4 regions of the Paenibacillus jiangxiensis genome follow, and region 3 is predicted to be linked to each of the others. Evidence: riboswitches for the same ligand, from Rfam matches in the RefSeq annotation. Region 3 holds a riboswitch; each other region holds the start of a gene.
What was found. A riboswitch is a leader RNA that binds a small molecule or an ion and turns the genes downstream of it on or off. The one in region 3 is predicted to bind cyclic di-AMP.
Positions count from the first base shown of each region.

Region 1 (4,823 bases), on a different contig from region 3:
TCAATACAGTCCTCCGCCAGGTGGAAGCCGGGTTTCCGGAGAAGGTCGCTGCCGTGATCTCAAAAACCTACGACAAACCGATTGTAGTCAACCTCGTAACGAGTCCGCTTGACGCGGACAGAATGGATTATCTGCTGCGGGATGCTTACCAGACTGGCGTAAATTACGGCACCATCGACCTTGACCGTATTCTGCGCTTGCTCCGCCCTCATAAGGGCCGTATTGTCGTCAAGGATTCTGGAATGCATGCCGTGGAGGACTACCTGATGTCCCGTTACCAGATGTACTGGCAAATTTATTTTCATCCGGTGACCCGCAGCTCGGAAATCATACTGCGGCTTATTTTCCGGAGGGCCAAGGAACTTATGGACCAGGGATATACCTTCGGATTTCTGCTTGATCCTCTTCCGGATTTAATCCGCGGTGATCTGACAGTCAGCCAGTATCTGATGCTGGATGAATCTCTGATACAAACCGTATTCAATCTATGGAAGAAAGAAGAGGACCCTATTCTGAGCGACCTGTGCTCTCGTTTTATAGATCGTAGGCTATATAAATATGTACAAATCGATTCCATGGATATGGCTATGATTGATGAATTGCGGGACGCTCTGGCGAAGGCCGGGCTCCACCCCGAATATGACCTGGAAATTGATTTTCCGACAGACCTTCCTTATGATGTATTCCGGAAGGACGGATCGACAGAGAACCAGATTTTGCTGCTTGATCGTGAGGGCGACGTGCGTGAAATTTCCGAAGTATCGGATATCGTCCGCTCGATCAGCGGTATTCACCGGGGGAAATACCATCTGTATTACCCGCAGAATAAATTGGAGCAAATCAAGGATATACTGCCGCCGGATGTCCAGAAATTGTTTGTAAAATAACCTTCAAGTCATTTGTTTCAGCCTTAAGCATCATGATATAAAAGGTTGCAAAAATAGAAAATTGCCAAAGAAAGAAATTAATCTAAATTAAATCCAATTAAGGAGGAACAATCCTTGGAATTATTTGATACACACACTCATCTAGATTCGCCACAATTTAATGAAGACAGAGAGCAGATCATATCAAATGCCGTCGAAGCGGGAGTTACGCGGATGATCAATGTCGGCTTTAATAGAGAGACTATTCCCAGTACAATGAAGCTTGCCGAAATGTATGATTTTATTTATGCAGCTGTCGGATGGCATCCTGTGGATGCCATCACCATGCAGGATGGGGATTTGGAATGGATTGCATCGCTTTGCGAACATGAGAAGGTTGTGGCCATTGGAGAAATTGGGCTGGATTACCATTGGGATACTTCTCCAAAGGATGTTCAGCAGCAGGTGCTGCGCCGACAAATTGGACTTGCCCGGGAGCTGGGAATGCCTATTGTCATTCACAATCGGGATGCGCATGAGGATATCGTGAAAATTTTGCGTGAAGAGAAAGCACATGAGGTTGGTGGAGTGATGCATTCGTTCTCCGGCAGCTGGGAAATTGCTAAATTATGTCTGAATATGGGATTTCATTTGTCTTTTGGCGGACCGATTACGTTCAAAAATGCGCGCCAGCCGAAAGAGGTTTTGGCGCAGGTGCCGATGGACCGTTTATTGATTGAGACCGATTCCCCTTACTTGACTCCGCACCCCTACAGAGGCAAACGAAATGAGTCGTCCTATGTGAAATTGGTGGCTGAGGCAGCTGCCCAAATTAAGGGAATCCCCGTGGAGGATTTGGCGGCTGTCACGACCCAAAATGGGCTGGAACGATTTTACATCGGGAGAAAACACGAGATAAACCGTTAAAAAAGAAAGACAGACGGAGTTAAACATAAAAATGTTTCGGGAAAACGGCGATTATTACAATATTTTAACCGATTATTTAGAGAAAAACACTTGAAACCTGCTTTACAACATGCATATAAACAGGATATCATCGTTTCAGTGAATTATTGAGGCCGTGTAAAGGAGCAGATCAATAGTTCATTTCATGGACCAGTCTCGCTTAGTCTCCGTAATGGAGAACGGGGGAACCGATATGATGGCAGGCCGAAAGGGAGCTGCAGCGGAGCCTACAGACATAGACACGCTGCTGTGTGCTGTTCCTTTCTGACATCATAGTTCGATTTCTTTTCTGGGTCTTAGGGGTGAATGTGAAGGCAACCGCCATGAGCGGGTGACTGGAACTAGGGCGACTCTCTACGTCCGAACCCGACAGCTAACCCCGTAAGCGTATCAAGAGAGAAGCTACCTCGTGCATGGATTTTCCGCGTAATCATTGACGGAAGCCGCGAAAGAGCTCTCTTAACTCTTTCCTGGCTTTTTTAGTTTATGAATATGGGAGAACTTGCCCACATACTGTTACATAACGGAGTTATGAACCAGTAAAGGGGGGCGCCATGCTGCGAAGACGGGAACATGATGCAGGGCAGGCTGCAGTCAGGCTTGTCTTGTAGAAAATCTGGTATAGTCGCGTCAATTTCAATCATGCATTACTCTAGACGGCGAGGCTATGAAGGAGGACGGAGAAGTGGGAATTTTCCAGCAAGGGGATGCCCATGAGTCACGCTCATCCAGCATGTCTTACGCGTTGCGATGGAAGCATGAAAAATTGCGCCGCGCATCACTGGTCGCTATTTTTCTAATCGCACTAACAATCATGATCTCTATTCTGGTGTACACGCAGACAAAGAAACAAGTGGTTCTGGTCGTCAACGGCCAGACAAGAGCGGTGGAAACCCGCGGGGAAAGTTTGCAGGATGTTCTGGAAGAGCATTCCATTACACTGGCACCTCATGATAAGATTTCCATGCCGGTGAACGGAGCCATCCAGGATGGTGACCGTGTAGTCATTACACGGGCTACCCAAGTGAATGTATCCGCAGGCTATGAAACCAAAAAGCTGTACACTACCGAAAATACAGTAAAAGACGCTGTTCAAACCTTGGGCTATGATTTGTCACCGGAAGATAAGGTTTCCCCTTCCCTCGAGACCAAAATCTCTTCTAACATGGATATAAAAATCGTCCGTGTAACGAAGCAGCAGGTTCGGCAAAAGGCAGAGATCCCTTACAGAGTCGTCAAGACGGCCGACCCAAGCTTGTACAAGGGAGATAACCGTGTCCTGGTGAGCGGTAAAGACGGAGTCATGATCCAGAATATCGAGAAGGTGTATCATGACGGGAAACTGGTTTCAAAGCACATGGTCAGCAAAGAGGTCGGTACGAACCGTGTTGATAAGGTTATTGCAGTAGGCACAAAGAAGAAGCCTGTTGTACTGGCGGCATCTACCGGACCTTCCGATTCCGCAAGCACGGCCAGTGCCAGTACGATTAGCCGGGCAGGAATAGAATTTAAATATACAAAAGTGTTAAACGATGTATCCATGACAGCCTACTCCTCACAGCAGCCCGGCATTGGTACCCGGACATCTTCCGGTACGCGCGTAACCGAAGGACGGACCATTGCCGTGGATCCCGACGTGATTCCAATCGGCTGGTGGGTATATATTGAAGGTCTCGGCTTCCGCCGTGCAGAGGATACTGGCGGCGCCATCAAAGGTAACAAAATTGATGTGTATTATGAGAGCTTAAACAAAGCGATGAACTTTGGCCGTAAAAGCGGGATGACGGTATATGTCATCGGGCCGGTTAAGCCGGAATTGAATTAACCATCGGCAGATTGAAGGTTGTATTTCAATCGCTGATTAGGATAGTATTAAGATCATAAAGATGCCATGCTAAGAAGAGGATGATCATCCTCTTCTTATTTTTTGTTCAGGAAGGAAGAAAGAAGCAATGATCAAGGAAGTCATCGTCGTGGAAGGCCGTGATGATACGGTTGCCGTTAAAAGGGCGGTTGAAGCCGACACCATTGAAACCGGCGGCTCTGCCATCAATGCCATGACCATTCGCAAAATTGCAATGGCTCAAAAGCGGCGCGGTGTCATTATATTGACCGATCCCGATCATGCCGGGGAACGGATACGGAAGATTATTGCCTCCAAGGTGCCGGGCTGCAAACAGGCTTTTATTCCGGAAGCGGAAGCGACCCGAAAAGGGGATATAGGAGTGGAGAATGCTTCCCCGGAAGCAATTCGCCATGCGCTCGCCAGGGTTCACACGACGGTGGAGGGTGCCAGCCCCTTGATCGATTGGGAAGACCTTATTAACGCAGGCCTGATCACACATCCAAGGGCGGCCTCCCGCCGGATGGCTTTGGGCAACCTGTTGGGCATCGGTTACTGCAACGGCAAGCAGCTTCATAAACGTCTGACGATGTTCCAGATCAGCCGCGAGGAATTCGTGGAAGCATTACAGCAAATTGAAAACGAAGGATTGTGATGGGCATGAAGGGGTTTGAAGATATTGCGACTCCACGCCGGACCAAGGAAATTATTCAAAGGCACGGTTTCTCGTTCAAGAAGAGCCTGGGCCAGAATTTTCTGATTGACCAGAATATACTGCAAAAAATCGTAGATGCCGCCGGATTGGATGAGACAAAGGGAGCGCTTGAGATCGGTCCGGGGATTGGAGCGCTGACGGAGCGGCTGGCCCGTTCCGCCAAACGCGTAACGGCTGTGGAGATTGATCAGCGGCTATTACCTATTCTGGACGAAGTTCTGGCCCCGTACGACCGCGTGCGTGTGCGTCATGGGGATGTGCTGAAGCTGGACCTTAAAGGGGTGTTTGCGGAGGACTTTGCGGATGTGGATAAGGTTAGTGTGGTGGCCAATCTGCCTTATTACGTTACAACTCCCATCCTGATGAAGCTGCTGGAGGACAAGCTGCCTTTGGAGAATATCGTCGTTATGATTCAAAAGGAGGTGGCTGAACG
Region 1 is NZ_JBJURI010000038.1:10,168-14,990, forward strand. Features, by position in the region: gene ACI1P2_RS27215 (HD domain-containing protein) at 1-887, shown strand, start outside; gene ACI1P2_RS27220 (TatD family hydrolase) at 1,002-1,793, shown strand; cyclic di-AMP (ydaO/yuaA leader) riboswitch at 1,980-2,236, shown strand; gene ACI1P2_RS27225 (ubiquitin-like domain-containing protein) at 2,518-3,657, shown strand; gene rnmV (ribonuclease M5) at 3,785-4,330, shown strand; gene rsmA (16S rRNA (adenine(1518)-N(6)/adenine(1519)-N(6))-dimethyltransferase RsmA) at 4,336-4,823, shown strand, end outside.
Region 1: it holds a riboswitch for cyclic di-AMP, as region 3 does, so the genes downstream of both, ACI1P2_RS27225 (ubiquitin-like domain-containing protein) here and ACI1P2_RS15945 (C40 family peptidase) in region 3, are expected to answer to the same signal.

Region 2 (4,823 bases), on a different contig from region 3:
AGGAACCAGATCCATGTCCGGTTTGGCCCTCCTTCCAGATAATGATCTATGGCCACGCCCACGAGATAAGGCCCCAGCAGAGCGAGCCCGGAGCTGAGTAAGACCATCAGCAGAACAAGCGCCAATTTGAATTTTCGGCGGGCCAGGTAATGCCATATCCGCTGTAACGTGCCGGACCAGTTCTTCGCTTTGGCCGCAGGCTTCCGGCCGCCACCGGGGGCTGTCCGCCGAGCCGATGCAGGCCTTGGATACCGGAATGGTTCAGTGAATGCCTTGAGCATGCTGAAGTGCCTCCTCTCCGAACTGTGACTGATAAATACGTTGGTATAATTCTGAACCGGAAAGCAATTCCTCATGTGTTCCCTTGGCAATGAGGCAGCCTTCATCCAGCAGCAGAATCAGGTCCGCGGACATCGTTGAGCTGATTTTCTGTGTAATCAGAAACGTCGTGCATGAGAGAGCCTCCAATTCGGCCAGCAAAGCCGCTTCGGTCTTCACGTCAAGCGCACTGGTGCTGTCGTCCAGTATCAGAATGGACGGCTTGCGTACGAGTGCGCGGGCAATGGAGAGCCGCTGCTTCTGTCCTCCGGACAGATTGATCCCACGCTGGCCCAGAACAGTATCGTAACCACTCGGCAGGCCTTCGATCGTCTCATGAAGCTGGGCCTGCCGTGCCGCTTCGCGGATATCGCCCAGTGTGGCGCGCTCATCCCCCCAGGCGATATTCTCGCGGATCGTTCCCGAGAACAACAACACCTCCTGCGGCACATAACCGATGGCATCCCGCAGTTGCCTCACATCAAGCTGCTTCGCGTCCATGCCGTCGATCAATACGACGCCTTCCGTCTCCTCATACAGCCTGGGAATCAGTTGAACAAGCGAAGACTTGCCCGAACCGGTCGCCCCCATGATCGCCACCCGCTCGCCCGGCCGCACCTGGAATGAAATATCCTCCAGAACAGGGGCGCTGCCTTCCGAGTAACGGAACCCAACGTTGTGGAACTCCACCTGTCCCTGAACGGGCCTCACTTCTCGCGTGTTGTTCGCATATCCTGAAGCGCTGTCTTCCGCTGCCAGCACCTCACCAATCCGCTGTGCCGATGCTCCGGCACGGGAATAGGTAACCACAATCCAGGACAGTGCCGACAACGCGCCGATCGTCCTTAGCGCATAGTTGACAACTGCAACAACTTCGCCGACTGAAGCCTCACCTGCGGCAATATCCACCCTTCCGTTCCACAGCACCGCTATAATGGCCAGGTTCATCAGCAGCAAAATGAACGGCATTGTCGTTTCTGTCAGCCGCAGCGCACGAACGGTGCCCTTCATCAATTCTCCGCTAAGACGGGAGAAACGCCCGATTTCATGCCCCATGCGCACAAATACCCGAATCAGCCGGATCGCGGTCAGATTTTCCTGAATAGAGCCGTTGACGCTGTCCAGCCGGCGCTGCACGCCGCGGAACAAAGCCGATGCTTTCTTCATTACAAGGTATAGAAACACCAGCAGTACAGGAACAGTAACCGTCAGAAGCAGCCCAAGCTTGACGTTGACCACGAGCGACATGATGACACTGCCCAAAACAAGCAGCGGCACACGGGACATAAAGCGAAGGCTCATGAAAATGGTATCCTGGAGCTGCGATACATCGCCAGTAAGGCGGGTGATCAGCGATGAGACCGCGAACCGGCTGAACAGCGCATAGGAAAAAGACTGCACCATCACGTAAAGTCTGCTCCGCAAATCATAAGCAAATCCCTGGCTGGCATGTGACGCATAAAATGTGCCAATGATGCCGGCGGCAAATGCGACGGCTGCCCCTGCCAAAAGAAAGCCGCCCCACAGCCAGACGGCCTGCAGATTGCCCGTCCGAATACCGTCATCGATAATTCTGGAAATGATCCACGGCTGAAGCAGCTCAACCGACAGCTCCACCAGCATCATGAAAATAGCAACAATTGAGGCGAGGCGGTACTTTTTCAGAAATGCAAATATGTATGCCATATCCCCCTCCGATTAGCACGGTCCGCCGTCCAGCCTGAGCTTTAGCGACCCCGCCGCTTAGTCCGCACCGTTAATACGTACATTGTAACAAACATATTACCGGCATCCATCTCTAAGTCCGTTCAAGATAAAACCGACTTCTCCTGTCTTGGTATAAATCACATGGTCCGCGCCCATCCGCTGGTAAACACCCCTCGGATGCATCAGCTGCCGGGTAATGACATGAATCTCCCGTTCTGTCCATGACCTGCAGATTTGCAGATAGCGGCAGGTAAGATTGAGACTGCTCTCAAATATGAAAATACAGCCCACCGTCATTTTGGGAATGACCCACTTCTCCGTCATGGACGTATCGATCCGAAGAATTTGCTCCACCCCCTGCTTCTCAAAATGCTTCTCTTCTGCGGTGCTGTTCGTCAGAACCGCAAAGGGCAAATGGTGATGCTGCAGCAGCTTCACAAATTTTCGGCCGTCGTTGTTAGGAGCAACAACGAGAATGGTCTCGGTTTGCATTCAGATCCTCCTCGATATTCGGGCAGCAAAGATACAAAAAAAGAAGCCAGGGCGTCCAAGTAGCTTCCCGCGGCTTCTCCCAAGGTCCATATGCCAATAAAGCATGGACTGGATATTAGTCGGTTTGCTGCCTCTCCCTGTACGCTTATGAGGTTAGCTGTCGGATTCGGGCGAGAGAGTCGCCCTACGCGTCCGAGACCTTGGAATCTCCTCCGCGATTCACCCCTGCAAGCCATATCTGTTCCGCCTTTCCTGCCGGAATCAGTCGGCCGCTTTGGTTCCCCCATTTTCCGCTCTGTGCGAAAATTCAGCGGTAAAAGCAAAATTATCATATAAAAAAAATCAAATTACGATTTGAATCATACACCCGCCCGGCTTATAGTGTAAAGACTTGTTATTCCCGATTCTTTCAAAAATTTGCTTTAATCAAAGGCTGTCAAAGCAGCCTGTTAAGGCGCCACTATACCAAAAGTGTTAATAGCCACTATAACCATCGGAAAATACGGTTGGACGGCTTCAGTATTCTAACTGAATTTTACTACCATCGTAGGTGCAAGTAGTTTAATATTAACGAGAACTTCTCAGTTCAAAGTTCGAAAAAAGATGACGAATGAAATTGATCCATCTTCTTAAAGGAGTGATGTGGTATGAGAAATTACCGATGTCAAATTGATGCTGTGCCGAAAAAGTCTTCCAAGTAGGGGAGCACGTACAGGGTTCCCCTGAATACAAGGAGGAGTCCAGTATTGATTACATTACAAACCATATCCAAGAGTAATTGGGAAGAATGTGCCTATCTAAAACCAAAACCGGAACAAGAAAGGTTTATGGCTGCAAATCTTTACTCGATTGCAGAGGCGCAATTTTTAGAAGGATTTGTAACAAAGGCGATTTACAAAGATGATGTAATGATTGGATTTACAATGTATGGACCAGATCCTGAGGATGGGAACAACTGGATTTACCGTTTTATGATTGACGAAAGATTCCAAGGACAAGGCCATGGTTATAAAGCTATGTTGCTGGTTATTGATGAGATAAGAAAAAGCAATAACAGAACTGAGGTTATAATGCTTGGCTACAATCCAGATAATGAAGAAGCCAGACTGCTATACACAAAATCAGGCTTTAGAGAAGTGGGACCAGCTCCTTGGGGGGAAATACTTGCAAAGTATAGTTTTGAATAACTTATCTGATTGCAATTATGAATATTATGCTGCATGAACTGAAGCCTTGACTGTATTAAACCGCCCTTTACTGGGCGGTTTATCTTTTGACCGAAAAGTTTCGTAAAATTATTGCTTCACATCACTTTTCATTTTGTCCAATAAACAACTTTGCATACCGGGTGAGACTCCATGCAGCCCGCTGCGAAATCTGCTCCTCCTTTTTGTTTCCGCCGATCTGGGAAATGAACTTCTCCATCAAACTTGCAGCCTTGCCCGTATTCCCTTGCTCCAATTGTTTTTGCGCCTGCTTCAGGGTGCTGTTCAGACGGGAAGCGAGATCGCCCTTCACTTCTTTGGCCGCACGGTACTGATCGAGCGCGGTCTGCAGACCATTCAGCGCGGCGGGCGCATGGAAGACGGGAACCGGCACCTCCGCCCAATCCGTGTCTGAAGCAAAATAGAAGCTGGTATATGACGGCTGGTTGTAGGCCGTATTTTGCCGTGCCACACCGGTCCGGTACTGCGGATCATGCATAAGCGTGTACAGCTTGCGGTCCGTTACTTCCGTGCTCAAATAAATCCGGATCGCCGAGCTGTCCGCCTTGCGGACAAGCATTTCTTCTCTCCAATCCCCGAAAATATCCGCCACAAGCGAAGGTGTGCCTTTGGTATAGTTGTTGGTCAAGGTTCCATCCGCTGTCAGCAGGACGCCGCGCTTCCAGTCTTCGATCACCGGCGTGACGTCAATCGCCCCGTTCACAATTTGCGTTGTCATATCCGCGGCCCATTTGATGTTCATATTGGTGCCGGGCATGCTGCTGCTAAGCTGCTCGCCGGCGGCCGTCCACAGGCCGACCGCCCAGGTCTCCAGTCCCCTGTGCCTCGGCTCAATATCTCCCACCATACCGCGTCCCGTATCCTTGCCGGTGTATCCGCCATAAATGACCTCACCGGTGGCCGCATCCCGCAGGGAATAGCCGTAAGGAGCGTAGGTGCCGCCTTCATGGACCATGAAAATCTCCTGTCCCGGCCGGTCCGGGTCAATATCCGTGACATGCAGCGCGTCCCCGTGCCCCAGACGGGCGATCGTACCCGGCGCGGCGCTCTGCTCGGGCATCTCATCCATGGAGCTGTACA
Region 2 is NZ_JBJURI010000001.1:215,327-220,149, forward strand. Features, by position in the region: gene ACI1P2_RS01000 (ABC transporter ATP-binding protein) at 1-281, opposite strand, end outside; gene ACI1P2_RS01005 (ABC transporter ATP-binding protein) at 262-2,004, opposite strand; gene ACI1P2_RS01010 (hypothetical protein) at 2,101-2,517, opposite strand; cyclic di-AMP (ydaO/yuaA leader) riboswitch at 2,646-2,840, opposite strand; gene ACI1P2_RS01015 (GNAT family N-acetyltransferase) at 3,264-3,704, shown strand; gene ACI1P2_RS01020 (rhamnogalacturonan lyase) at 3,826-4,823, opposite strand, start outside.
Region 2: it holds a riboswitch for cyclic di-AMP, as region 3 does, so the genes downstream of both, ACI1P2_RS01010 (hypothetical protein) here and ACI1P2_RS15945 (C40 family peptidase) in region 3, are expected to answer to the same signal.

Region 3 (4,823 bases):
GACATCGGCCCGCGCCAGTACGGGAGTATCATTCATGCCGTCACCGATAAAGGCAATTTTGTCCCTGCGTGCTTTTTGCCGGTCCAGCTTCTCAATCTCTTCCACCTTGTGCTGCGGCAGGAGCTCGGCGTGCACCTCGTCCAGTCCAAGCTTCCGGCCTACGGCTTCACCTACGGCTTTCGCATCACCTGTAAGCATAACCGTCTTTTTGATGCCCAAGCCTTTCAAGGCGCGAATCGCCCGTGCCGAATCCTCCTTAATCTCGTCCGCAATGACGATATACCCCGCATAGCTTCCATCAACGGCTACGTGCACAACCGTTCCCGGTTCTTCAGGCGTCTCGAAGGGAATCTGCTCCCGGTTCATCAGCTTTGTATTGCCGGCCAAGATCTCTTTTCCTTCAAACCGCACCTGGATGCCGTGGCCCGCAATTTCGCTATACTCCTGAACATCCGCCGCCTGCAGCTCCTGTCCGTAGGCTTCTCGAATGGATTCGGCAATGGGATGATTGGAATGGAGCTCGGCATAAGCAGCATGGCGAAGCAGCTCCTCACGGCTTCCCCCATTGGCCGGATAAACCCCGGTAACGGTGAATGCCCCTTTCGTAAGAGTGCCCGTTTTATCGAAAACGACATATTTCACATCATTCAGTGCTTCAAGATAGTTGCTGCCCTTTACGAGCACCCCCTGCCTGGAGGCCGCCCCGATCCCGCCGAAAAATCCAAGCGGGATGGATACCACCAACGCGCAAGGGCAGGAAATAACCAGAAACACCAGAGCACGGTAGACCCATTCGGAAAATGTGGCGCCGCTGATCAGCAATGGCGGCACGATCGCCAGCAGTGCGGCGACGATGACGACAACGGGGGTATAATAGCGTGCGAACTTCGTAATAAACTGCTCCGTCGGCGCCTTCTTGCTGCTTGCATTTTGCACCAGCTCTAAAATTTTGGATACGGTGGATTCTCCATAACTTTTCGTAACTTCAACAGTCAATACTCCGTTTTTATTAATAAAGCCGCTTAACACCTCATCTCCCGGCTCGACTTCACGCGGTACGGATTCGCCTGTAAGAGCCGATGTGTCCATGGCGGTCCTGCCCTCCAATACCTTGCCGTCGAGCGGCACCCGTTCGCCCGGCTTCACCACAATCACATCGCCAACGCGAACCTCTTCCGGGGTCACCCGCTTCGTCTCATTTCCCATCTGCAGGTTGGCATAATCAGGCCGGATATCCATCAGGCTGCTGATGGATTTGCGCGACCGGTTCACGGCTATGCTCTGGAATAGCTCGCCTACCTGATAGAACAGCATGACGGCCACGCCTTCGGGATACTGCTGAATGACAAAGGCGCCGATGGTGGCGATGGACATCAGAAAATGCTCGTCGAACACCTGGCCTCTGACGATATTCTTGACGGCTCTCAGTACAATGTCACCGCCAACAATAAGATAAGCGATGGCAAACAGCGCAAATTCCGCTATCCCGGTGATTGGGGCCAATAACCCGGCTCCTGTCAAAACCGCGCCTGCAATCAAACGAATAATCATGCGTTTCGTATTGCCCGTACCGTGATCATGGCTGTGCCCATGACTGTGATCGTGGTCATTAGCATGATCATGAGCGTGTCCATGATCGTGGTTATGCCCATGCTGCACAGCTGCCTTTGCGGCAGCCCCGTTTCCCTTTTCCACCACCTGAATATGGGGCTCCAGCTGATTTACTTTTTTCTTGGCCGCTGTGACGACAGCCTGATCATGCTCTTTATCCACTTCCATTGTAAGTGTCTTGCTCACGAAGTTAACAGAACAGTCCATGACTCCGTCAAGCTTCTTTACACCGTTCTCAATCTTCATGGCGCAATTCGCACAATCCAGCCCTTCCAGTATAAGCTCCCGTTTCACCTTCTCAGCCGCTGTACCCATGAGACTTCTCCCCTTCCTGACAGCCAAATACCTATATATGAATAATTGTTCATGTGTTATGAGATTATTATATGTAGTGAAGGAGAAGATTGTCAATGCAGTATACCCAATCCGTGCAAAGTGAATGACCTGACAGCAAAAAAGGACAAGCCCAAAACAATCAGGCTTGTCCTCTTCAATTCCGTCAACGCGCTTCGCTTACCATTTTGGTATAGCTGTACTGGCTGATAGCACGGCGGGCTGTAACATATCTGTTGGCATAATAAGGCTCCGACAGACTGCTGATCGTTACCCCCTTGCTGCTTGAGGAATGGGCAAATTTATTATTCCCCACATAGATACCGGCATGTGAAATACCCCGTCCGCTTGTGTTGAAAAACACCAGGTCTCCCACCCTGAGATCGTCCTTGGCGACTTTTACACCTGTGTTCGCCTGCTGCTGGGAAGTGCGGGGCAGGTCCAAGCCAAACTTGTTGAATATGTACAAAATAAACCCGGAACAATCGAAACCTGCGGTTGTGGTGCCTCCGTATACATATGGAGTGCCTGCAACCTGAGCAACATAGCTGTTAATTTGCGCTTCACTGGCATGTGTAGTGGCAGCCCCGGACGTAAACAGTACGGCGGCTCCAAAAATCGACAAAATCGCTTTTTTCAAAAAAATGTTCTCCCTTCAAAGCCTACGGAGTTAGCTGAGGGTTAGGTAGAAGGTTCCCTTTACTCTCTTACGTACAAGAATAATTCACCCGAAGTGGTTCCCCCGTTTTCAAACACATTGAAATTCGGCAAATATTAAAATTTTGTAACCTTAATCAGGGTAATATACCCGAATACTCTTTGTCAATGGAAGAAAAACCCTTACTGGTGAAGATAATAATGGCTGTATATCAACAAAAAATTGCATTTCGCAAAAGTAACACAAAAGAAACAAAAATGTAAACATCCAATGCATAGTTAGCTGAATTGAGATGCTGCAGGCAGGTACGGTTTACTTCATTGTTCCTGTATTTCTTAGCGTAATCTTGACGGATATCTTGGCGTCCGACTCCGCGGACACAAATTTCTGTCTTATTTTCGGCCAATTCCGGCCAAACCTCATTCTGGCATACCTGCCAAAACCGACAGGGTCAACCTGCATACTTTGCAGCTTTTTCAGAACGTCGTTAATTTGGTCGCGTATGTACTCCTCACAGTTTTGTTCAACCATCTTTAGCTCTTTTTGACTTTCCAGATTCAGCTTTCCTTTATAGTCCTGGATCACGGCTTCTAATTCCAGCTTAGAAGAGATCACCGGATCATTCAGATCTCCTGTCACTTTGGTGCGCACCTGGCTTTTCATCAGATTTAATAATAAAATCCCATGCCTTGAAGGTGAGGCGTTAAACGGAACTGTAATACTTGGAAAACGTTTCTCTTTCCTGAGCATCTCAATGAGTTGAGCTTCGCCGGGGTCCATAAAGCCCACCAAACGGTCCTTTTTGAACAATGCTATTTTCGAAATTTTTATCGATTGCTTTGTAGCTTCAATGTACGGGATCATCGGGTCACTCACTTCATTGGTGAGCACAAAAATAAAATCCCTCAGGGTAGTATACGGACTAAACGCGGTTTCTTCTCTTGGTCTTAATAAATCGTTCAAAAATTCACTATTCTGTTTTGGCACTGACTTTTTTAATATGGATTCAGCAGATCCCTTAACAATAGCCAGAACACCGTTGTTTCCGACCTGGGGATCACGGTACAAGTCCATGAGGATGTCTCTTAACCCGCCCCCGCGCGCCAGTTCTTCGCCAATCAGAATGACCCGGGTCTGGCGCAGGCTCACGGATTTTGAGGACATTGTGGATATTTTATAAAAGGCTTCATGAGTTAAGCTGCCTTTCGTGGTGTATATCTGGTCCTTTTTGAAACCGCCCTTCGTAGGCCGAGGTACGGAAATCGTAACCTTGATCTGGTCCTGTGACGATTTATCAAATCCAAGTACGCCTGCCATTTCAAGATCCTCAAGCGAAGGCGTCTCCAGCCGCTTGTTTTCACAGCCTGCAGGAAATAGCGCAGCAAGCACCAATATCGATAAGACAAGATATCTGAGCAACATGTTATCTACCCCGTTTTTTTAATTTGTGGAGCCCTAGCATCAAGGTGGGCCATAGGATAAGAAGATATCCGGCATAACGCCCTATGCTTTCATAAGCTGCATTCAGGATCACAGGTGAAAACAGGCCGCTAATGATCAGCACCATGGCCATGACAACGCAAATGTAGACATGCCAGGTTCGTTTTCGCTTAAATAACTGGTTTACTCCCTTCACGCTTAACCATAAATAAGCAGCCGTGGTCGACAAAACAAGGAACACCCATAATGCAACCCCCAGGTTTTCGATACGTTCTACAAACGACAGTTCCACAGAGTTGAAAATATCCAGGATCGGATATCTGACATGGCTTAACTGCCATTCCGAAAAAAAGATGATGCTTGCCAATACAAAAGTTAAATACACCAGAACAGTTATCCACATGCCGATGGATACATGAAGAAGAGCCTTTTTTTGGTTTATGATATACGGAAAGAAAAAAGGGATGAGCTCATACCCGAACATGGCCGGAAACCCGTCATTAAATGCCTTCATAATGTCTTGATAAGAATGAAGGCCATACAATGGGAACAGATTGGCCAGTTCCCCGTCTGTCCAGGTCCACCGCAGCAGGTATATCGTCCAGATTGTGAAAAAGAACGCCAGAATGCATGTCCGGGCAATCAGCTTTATTCCTCCAAAAACGATATAGGTTGCCACGGCAATAAGAGCAAGCACAGGAAGAAAACGGCTTGCCCTTGGCAAAGTCACCGTATAAATCAGTGTAAAGTAACCCGTTGTAACACCGGCAAACTGCAAAAT
Region 3 is NZ_JBJURI010000015.1:117,677-122,499, reverse strand. Features, by position in the region: gene ACI1P2_RS15950 (heavy metal translocating P-type ATPase) at 1-1,926, opposite strand, end outside; gene ACI1P2_RS15945 (C40 family peptidase) at 2,111-2,584, opposite strand; cyclic di-AMP (ydaO/yuaA leader) riboswitch at 2,589-2,724, opposite strand; gene ACI1P2_RS15940 (Ger(x)C family spore germination protein) at 2,915-4,024, opposite strand; gene ACI1P2_RS15935 (GerAB/ArcD/ProY family transporter) at 4,026-4,823, opposite strand, start outside.

Region 4 (4,823 bases), on a different contig from region 3:
TACCGTTTCCAAAAAGGGTGGCGACGTGCCGGCAGTGCCCGTACAGATTACGTTCGAGGATAAAAGCAGCGTGCAGAAAACATGGGACGGCAAGCAGCAAAAGGTAACCTACCGTATTCAAAGCCGGTCCCCTGCAGTCTCGGTGGTCATTGATCCCCTTCATACGATCCCTCTGGAGAACAACCACCTGAATAACACACTGCTGGCCAAGCTGCCGGAGAAAACCGAAACGCGCTGGCTTCTGGGGATGACCAGGCTGGCTGAAGCTCTGATTGGAAGTCTGTCATGGTGAGGTGTCCGAGGTGATGAATTCTGTCAAAGAGGGTTGGACGCTCGTCCGCTTGCACTTTTTCATCGTAATTCTGCTGTTTATCTACCGTCTTGTCTGGGGAGTATTCAACTATAAATACACCGAGTCGGGGATCGTGCCCCTGCTGCTGCGTTATCCGGGAAGCGGGCAGAGCGAGCTCAATCAGACCTTATTCTGGATGGAGAGCCAAATTGCATTGACGCAAAATTCTTCCGTCCATCTGTATTTCTGGGTTCTGCTTGCGGTCATCATGCTGCGCATGCTGTTGACCCCTTTGGTCCGGGTGGGTGTGTATTACAGCCTGCACATGAAGAAAGAACAGGGGCGGCGCTCCTTTCTCATCGGCATCCGTCTGTTCTGGCGTTCGTCCCTTTTATATTACATGGTTGAAATCTGCCTTCTGCTGCTTCCCGGATACTGGATTATACCGCGTCTGCTGCAGACTCTGTCCGGTTCAATGAACGAGCCGCTCCTGGCTGCCGTCCGTCTTCTCCCCTACATCGCTTTATGGGGCGTTTTGGCCTGGCTCATCCGTCAATGCGTGATGTACATGCAGTTCGGAACGATCAGTGGGAGGGGCGCGTGGTTCTCGCTCGCCTGCTGCATGCGGCGAATCCTGCCCGGTATCGGAATATCCGCACTGCTCGGAGCATCCGTAATCGTCCTGCTCTCTATCTTTACCGCTTCGGCCTGGCTGTGGACAGGGCTGCTTGCACTCATTCTGCATCAGACCTACCATTTTATTTCTTCACTTTTTACAATATGGCATACGTCCGCACAGTATCATTTATGGAATACGGCCTGTGATTCGTTCGCCAAGGAGTAAATTGATGCCAACCCCTGCATTTCAGCGAATAAAAATATATTGATTTATCAAAAGTATAGGTTCATTCAATTACACTTAACATAGTGTTTTCGATCTTTTATGTCTCTGCTTGCTGCAGAGACTATTTTTTTGAAGTTTTTTGCTATGAAACATTTGCCAAACCATGCTGCCTTTGTTACAATAGTCGCAGTGAACTGATAGTAACAACTTTGTAATTATTGTTGTAACCTTTTTAGACAAACCATTCATGATTGTTCATACGCTTCAAGGTGCATATCTAAGTGAAGCCGAATTCCCGGCACCTGGGAAGCGGGGGAACCAGTTTTGGGTGAATTGATCTCGCAACAGAGGGATCATAGGGGAACCTTCTACCGAACCCTTAAGCTAACCTCGCAGGCATTGGAAGGGGTTTGTATTTTTTTGAAGAAGAAGCTAACCATCGCACTCATGAGTGCAGCAATCGCCTTCTCGGCGTTTTCGTTCGGCGCAGGAAGCGTATATGCGGACTCTAAAATGGACCAGATCATCCAGGATGCCAAAGGCACTTCTTATAGAGCAGGCGGCACAACGTTGAGCGGATTTGACTGTTCCGGATTTACAAGTTATGTATTTGAGAAGCTTGGTCTCGATCTTCCACGCCAATCCTCCTCCCAATTCGATATGGGAACCTCCGTTTCACGGGATGAAATGCGACCTGGCGATCTGGTATTCTTTAACACCAACGGAAGAGGAGTTTCACATGTAGGTATCTTTGTAGGGGACGGCAAGTTTGCCCACTCCTCCTCATCGCGTGGTGTTACCGTCAGCTCCTTGAACGAAAGCTACTACGCCAATCGGTATCTTGGTGCCAAACGTGTCATGAGCACATCCACTTACGAATCTGTTGCCCTTGACTAGAAATCATTACATCATTCATATGAACTTCAATAGCAGCTTCGATTCCGATTGGAATTGAAGCTGTTTTTATTGCCAAACAGGTTTAACTGGAGTACCATTTTTAAGTAGTAATGTGTAGGGGGAAAAGAATATGTCCGCCGGATCAACAAGCTATCAGGTCGTTCCGATGAGTGAAGAGCAGGCGGCTGCCATATGCGAGTGGAAATATGAACCGCCTTATGATATTTACGGCTGGCTCCCCTGGGAGCAAATGAAGGCTCTCGATATCGAATTCGCCAACCCGGAGCTGCGAAGCTCCCAATATGTCGCCGTATTGGCTGAGTCAGGCGATCTGTGCGGATTTGCCCAGTATTTCCCCATGGAAGGGGTGACCCGCCTTGGTCTAGGAATGCGTCCCGAGCTATGCGGTCATGGACATGGCGCGGAGTTTGTGAAGGCTATCGCTGAGGAAGCCAGGCGCCGTACGCCGCAAAATGAGATCGACCTCGAAGTCCTCGTCTGGAACAAACGGGCCATCAAAGCCTACCGGTCGGCAGGCTTTCGGATTACCGATACCTACGAGCGCCAGACTCCCGAAGGGATGAAGCCTTTTCATTGCATGGTCTACAAAAATGGTAAAGGTACAGACGATATACCAAACGCCCCGGATTCAGAGTAATTAACTCTAGACCAGGGCGTTTTTCCATTTAAACGCTTATTATGCTTAAGTTAAATTCGGCTGTAGGGTTAATCCTCCGAACGCATTCGCTCGAACGCTTCATTGTACTGCTGCGCTTCTTTTATATCTACTGCTGTGATCCCGCCTTCATCCCATGAGGTAAGACGCAGTGTGACCGTCTTGTAATCAATGGTGATAAACGGATGGTGATTGAATGCTTCCGAAATACCAGCTACCTCATCCACGAATGCGATTCCCCTCATAAAGCTGGAAAAGACATATTTTCGGACAATCCAGCGTCCCTCTTCAAGCTCCCAGCCCTCCAACCTCTCCAGATGAGCCTCTATTTCCTCTAATGTAAAAGGCATTGTAATTCCTACTCCTCTCCGTTATACGGAAGCCGTTCCTGATGTCTTTAGGGTCAGTGCCTATATCGTGTTTCATATTACCATGGCTTCGGTGAGAAATCCACATGGTTATGTTATACGAGCGACACGAAGGTCAGCTCCTCTTCTCCGATCAGAACATCGATCCGGTAGTGGTTCCGGTCATGAATGACGACTCCGCTGCCGACCGGAATAACCGGCTCTTCCCCAAGCGCATAAAAGAGATCCTCGGCCAGCGCCTCCTGAACCTCGACACGTTCCTCGCCGCCCAGACACTCCCATTCCTCTGCTTCCATTTCAAAAAAAAGGTAGCTGTCCGGAATACGCCCTACTGCAGCCGTTAACTCCTTAAGAATATGCTCATATTCCCTTCCATGCTTAACACCCATGCGAACTCTCCGCTCCTTATTCCAGATTGAATTCATGTTCTCAAAATTGTCATTAAACAGAGTTGTCTTCATTATACCGTGAAATCCCCCTTAAAAAAAAAGGGGCTTTTGTCGATAAATATGGTAATCCGTTTCATCAAAATGCGTTGGAGGGCAAGGATGTCCCCTGGCCGACCGGATGTTCTACCAATTTCTCATGGACGAGGTGTACAATGCAAATTTCAACAATTATAGGACTTGCACTCGGGCTCGTATCCCTGGTTGTCGGCATGATCCTCAAAGGGGCGCCTGTCGTCAATTTGGTCAATAACCCTGCTGCTTACATGATTATCTTTGTAGGCACAGCCGCCAGTGTATTCATGGCCTTCCCGATGTCGGATATGAAGAGAGTACCCAAGCTTTTCAAAATAATTTTCACTGAGCAAAAGCTGCCTGACCGCCAGCAATTGATCACTACTTTTATGGAGTGGGCGTCCATCACCCGTCGTGAAGGTCTTCTGGCCCTTGAACCCAAAGTGGAAGAGATCGACGACGCCTTTCTGCGCAGCGGGATGCGGATGATCATTGACGGCAATGATCAGGAATTCGTGCGTGATGTTCTTATGGAAGATATCAATGCCACGGAGGAAAGACACCGGGCCGGTGCGCAGATCTTTTCCCAAGCTGGCATGTATGCTCCGACACTGGGGGTGCTCGGGGCGGTCGTCGGTCTGATTGCGGCTCTTGCCGATCTCAGTGACATGGAGAAGCTCTCCCACGCCATCGCCGCCGCCTTCATCGCAACACTTCTGGGTATCTTTACGGGTTATGTATTATGGCACCCCATGTCGAATAAACTAAAACGATTGTCCAAGAGAGAAGTTGATATCAAGCTGATGATGGTGGAAGGCCTGCTGTCCATTCAATCGGGCGTATCCACCATAGCTATCAGCCAGAAGCTGTCCGTATTCCTCACTCCTACAGAGCGGGCTCAAATGAGCGACAACGAGAAGGGAGAGAGCGACAGTGAGTAAAAAAGGCAGACACGAGCCGCATGAGGAGCATGCGGACGAGAGCTGGCTGCTTCCTTATTCCGATTTGATGACCCTGCTGCTCGCCTTGTTCATCGTTCTGTTCGGTATGAGCTCGCTGGATGCCAAGAAATTTGAAGAAATGGCAAAGTCAATGAGCTCCGCCTTCAGCGGGGGGAGTGGTGTACTGGATAACACCTCCGCCAACCCGGTCGAAAACCCCTCCGTGGATATGGGCAAGAATAGGGAAACCGTGCAGGACCCCGTGAAGAGCAAGTCGTCCAGCGAGCTCCAGAAGGAGCTTGCCCGCCGCGAGCAGGAAGATCTGGAGAAGCTCAAACGCCGGA
Region 4 is NZ_JBJURI010000043.1:25,773-30,595, forward strand. Features, by position in the region: gene ACI1P2_RS28630 (M1 family metallopeptidase) at 1-292, shown strand, start outside; gene ACI1P2_RS28635 (hypothetical protein) at 306-1,136, shown strand; cyclic di-AMP (ydaO/yuaA leader) riboswitch at 1,412-1,550, shown strand; gene ACI1P2_RS28640 (C40 family peptidase) at 1,557-2,033, shown strand; gene ACI1P2_RS28645 (GNAT family N-acetyltransferase) at 2,164-2,691, shown strand; gene ACI1P2_RS28650 (4a-hydroxytetrahydrobiopterin dehydratase) at 2,760-3,059, opposite strand; gene ACI1P2_RS28655 (hypothetical protein) at 3,173-3,466, opposite strand; gene motA (flagellar motor stator protein MotA) at 3,679-4,479, shown strand; gene motB (flagellar motor protein MotB) at 4,472-4,823, shown strand, end outside.
Region 4: it holds a riboswitch for cyclic di-AMP, as region 3 does, so the genes downstream of both, ACI1P2_RS28640 (C40 family peptidase) here and ACI1P2_RS15945 (C40 family peptidase) in region 3, are expected to answer to the same signal.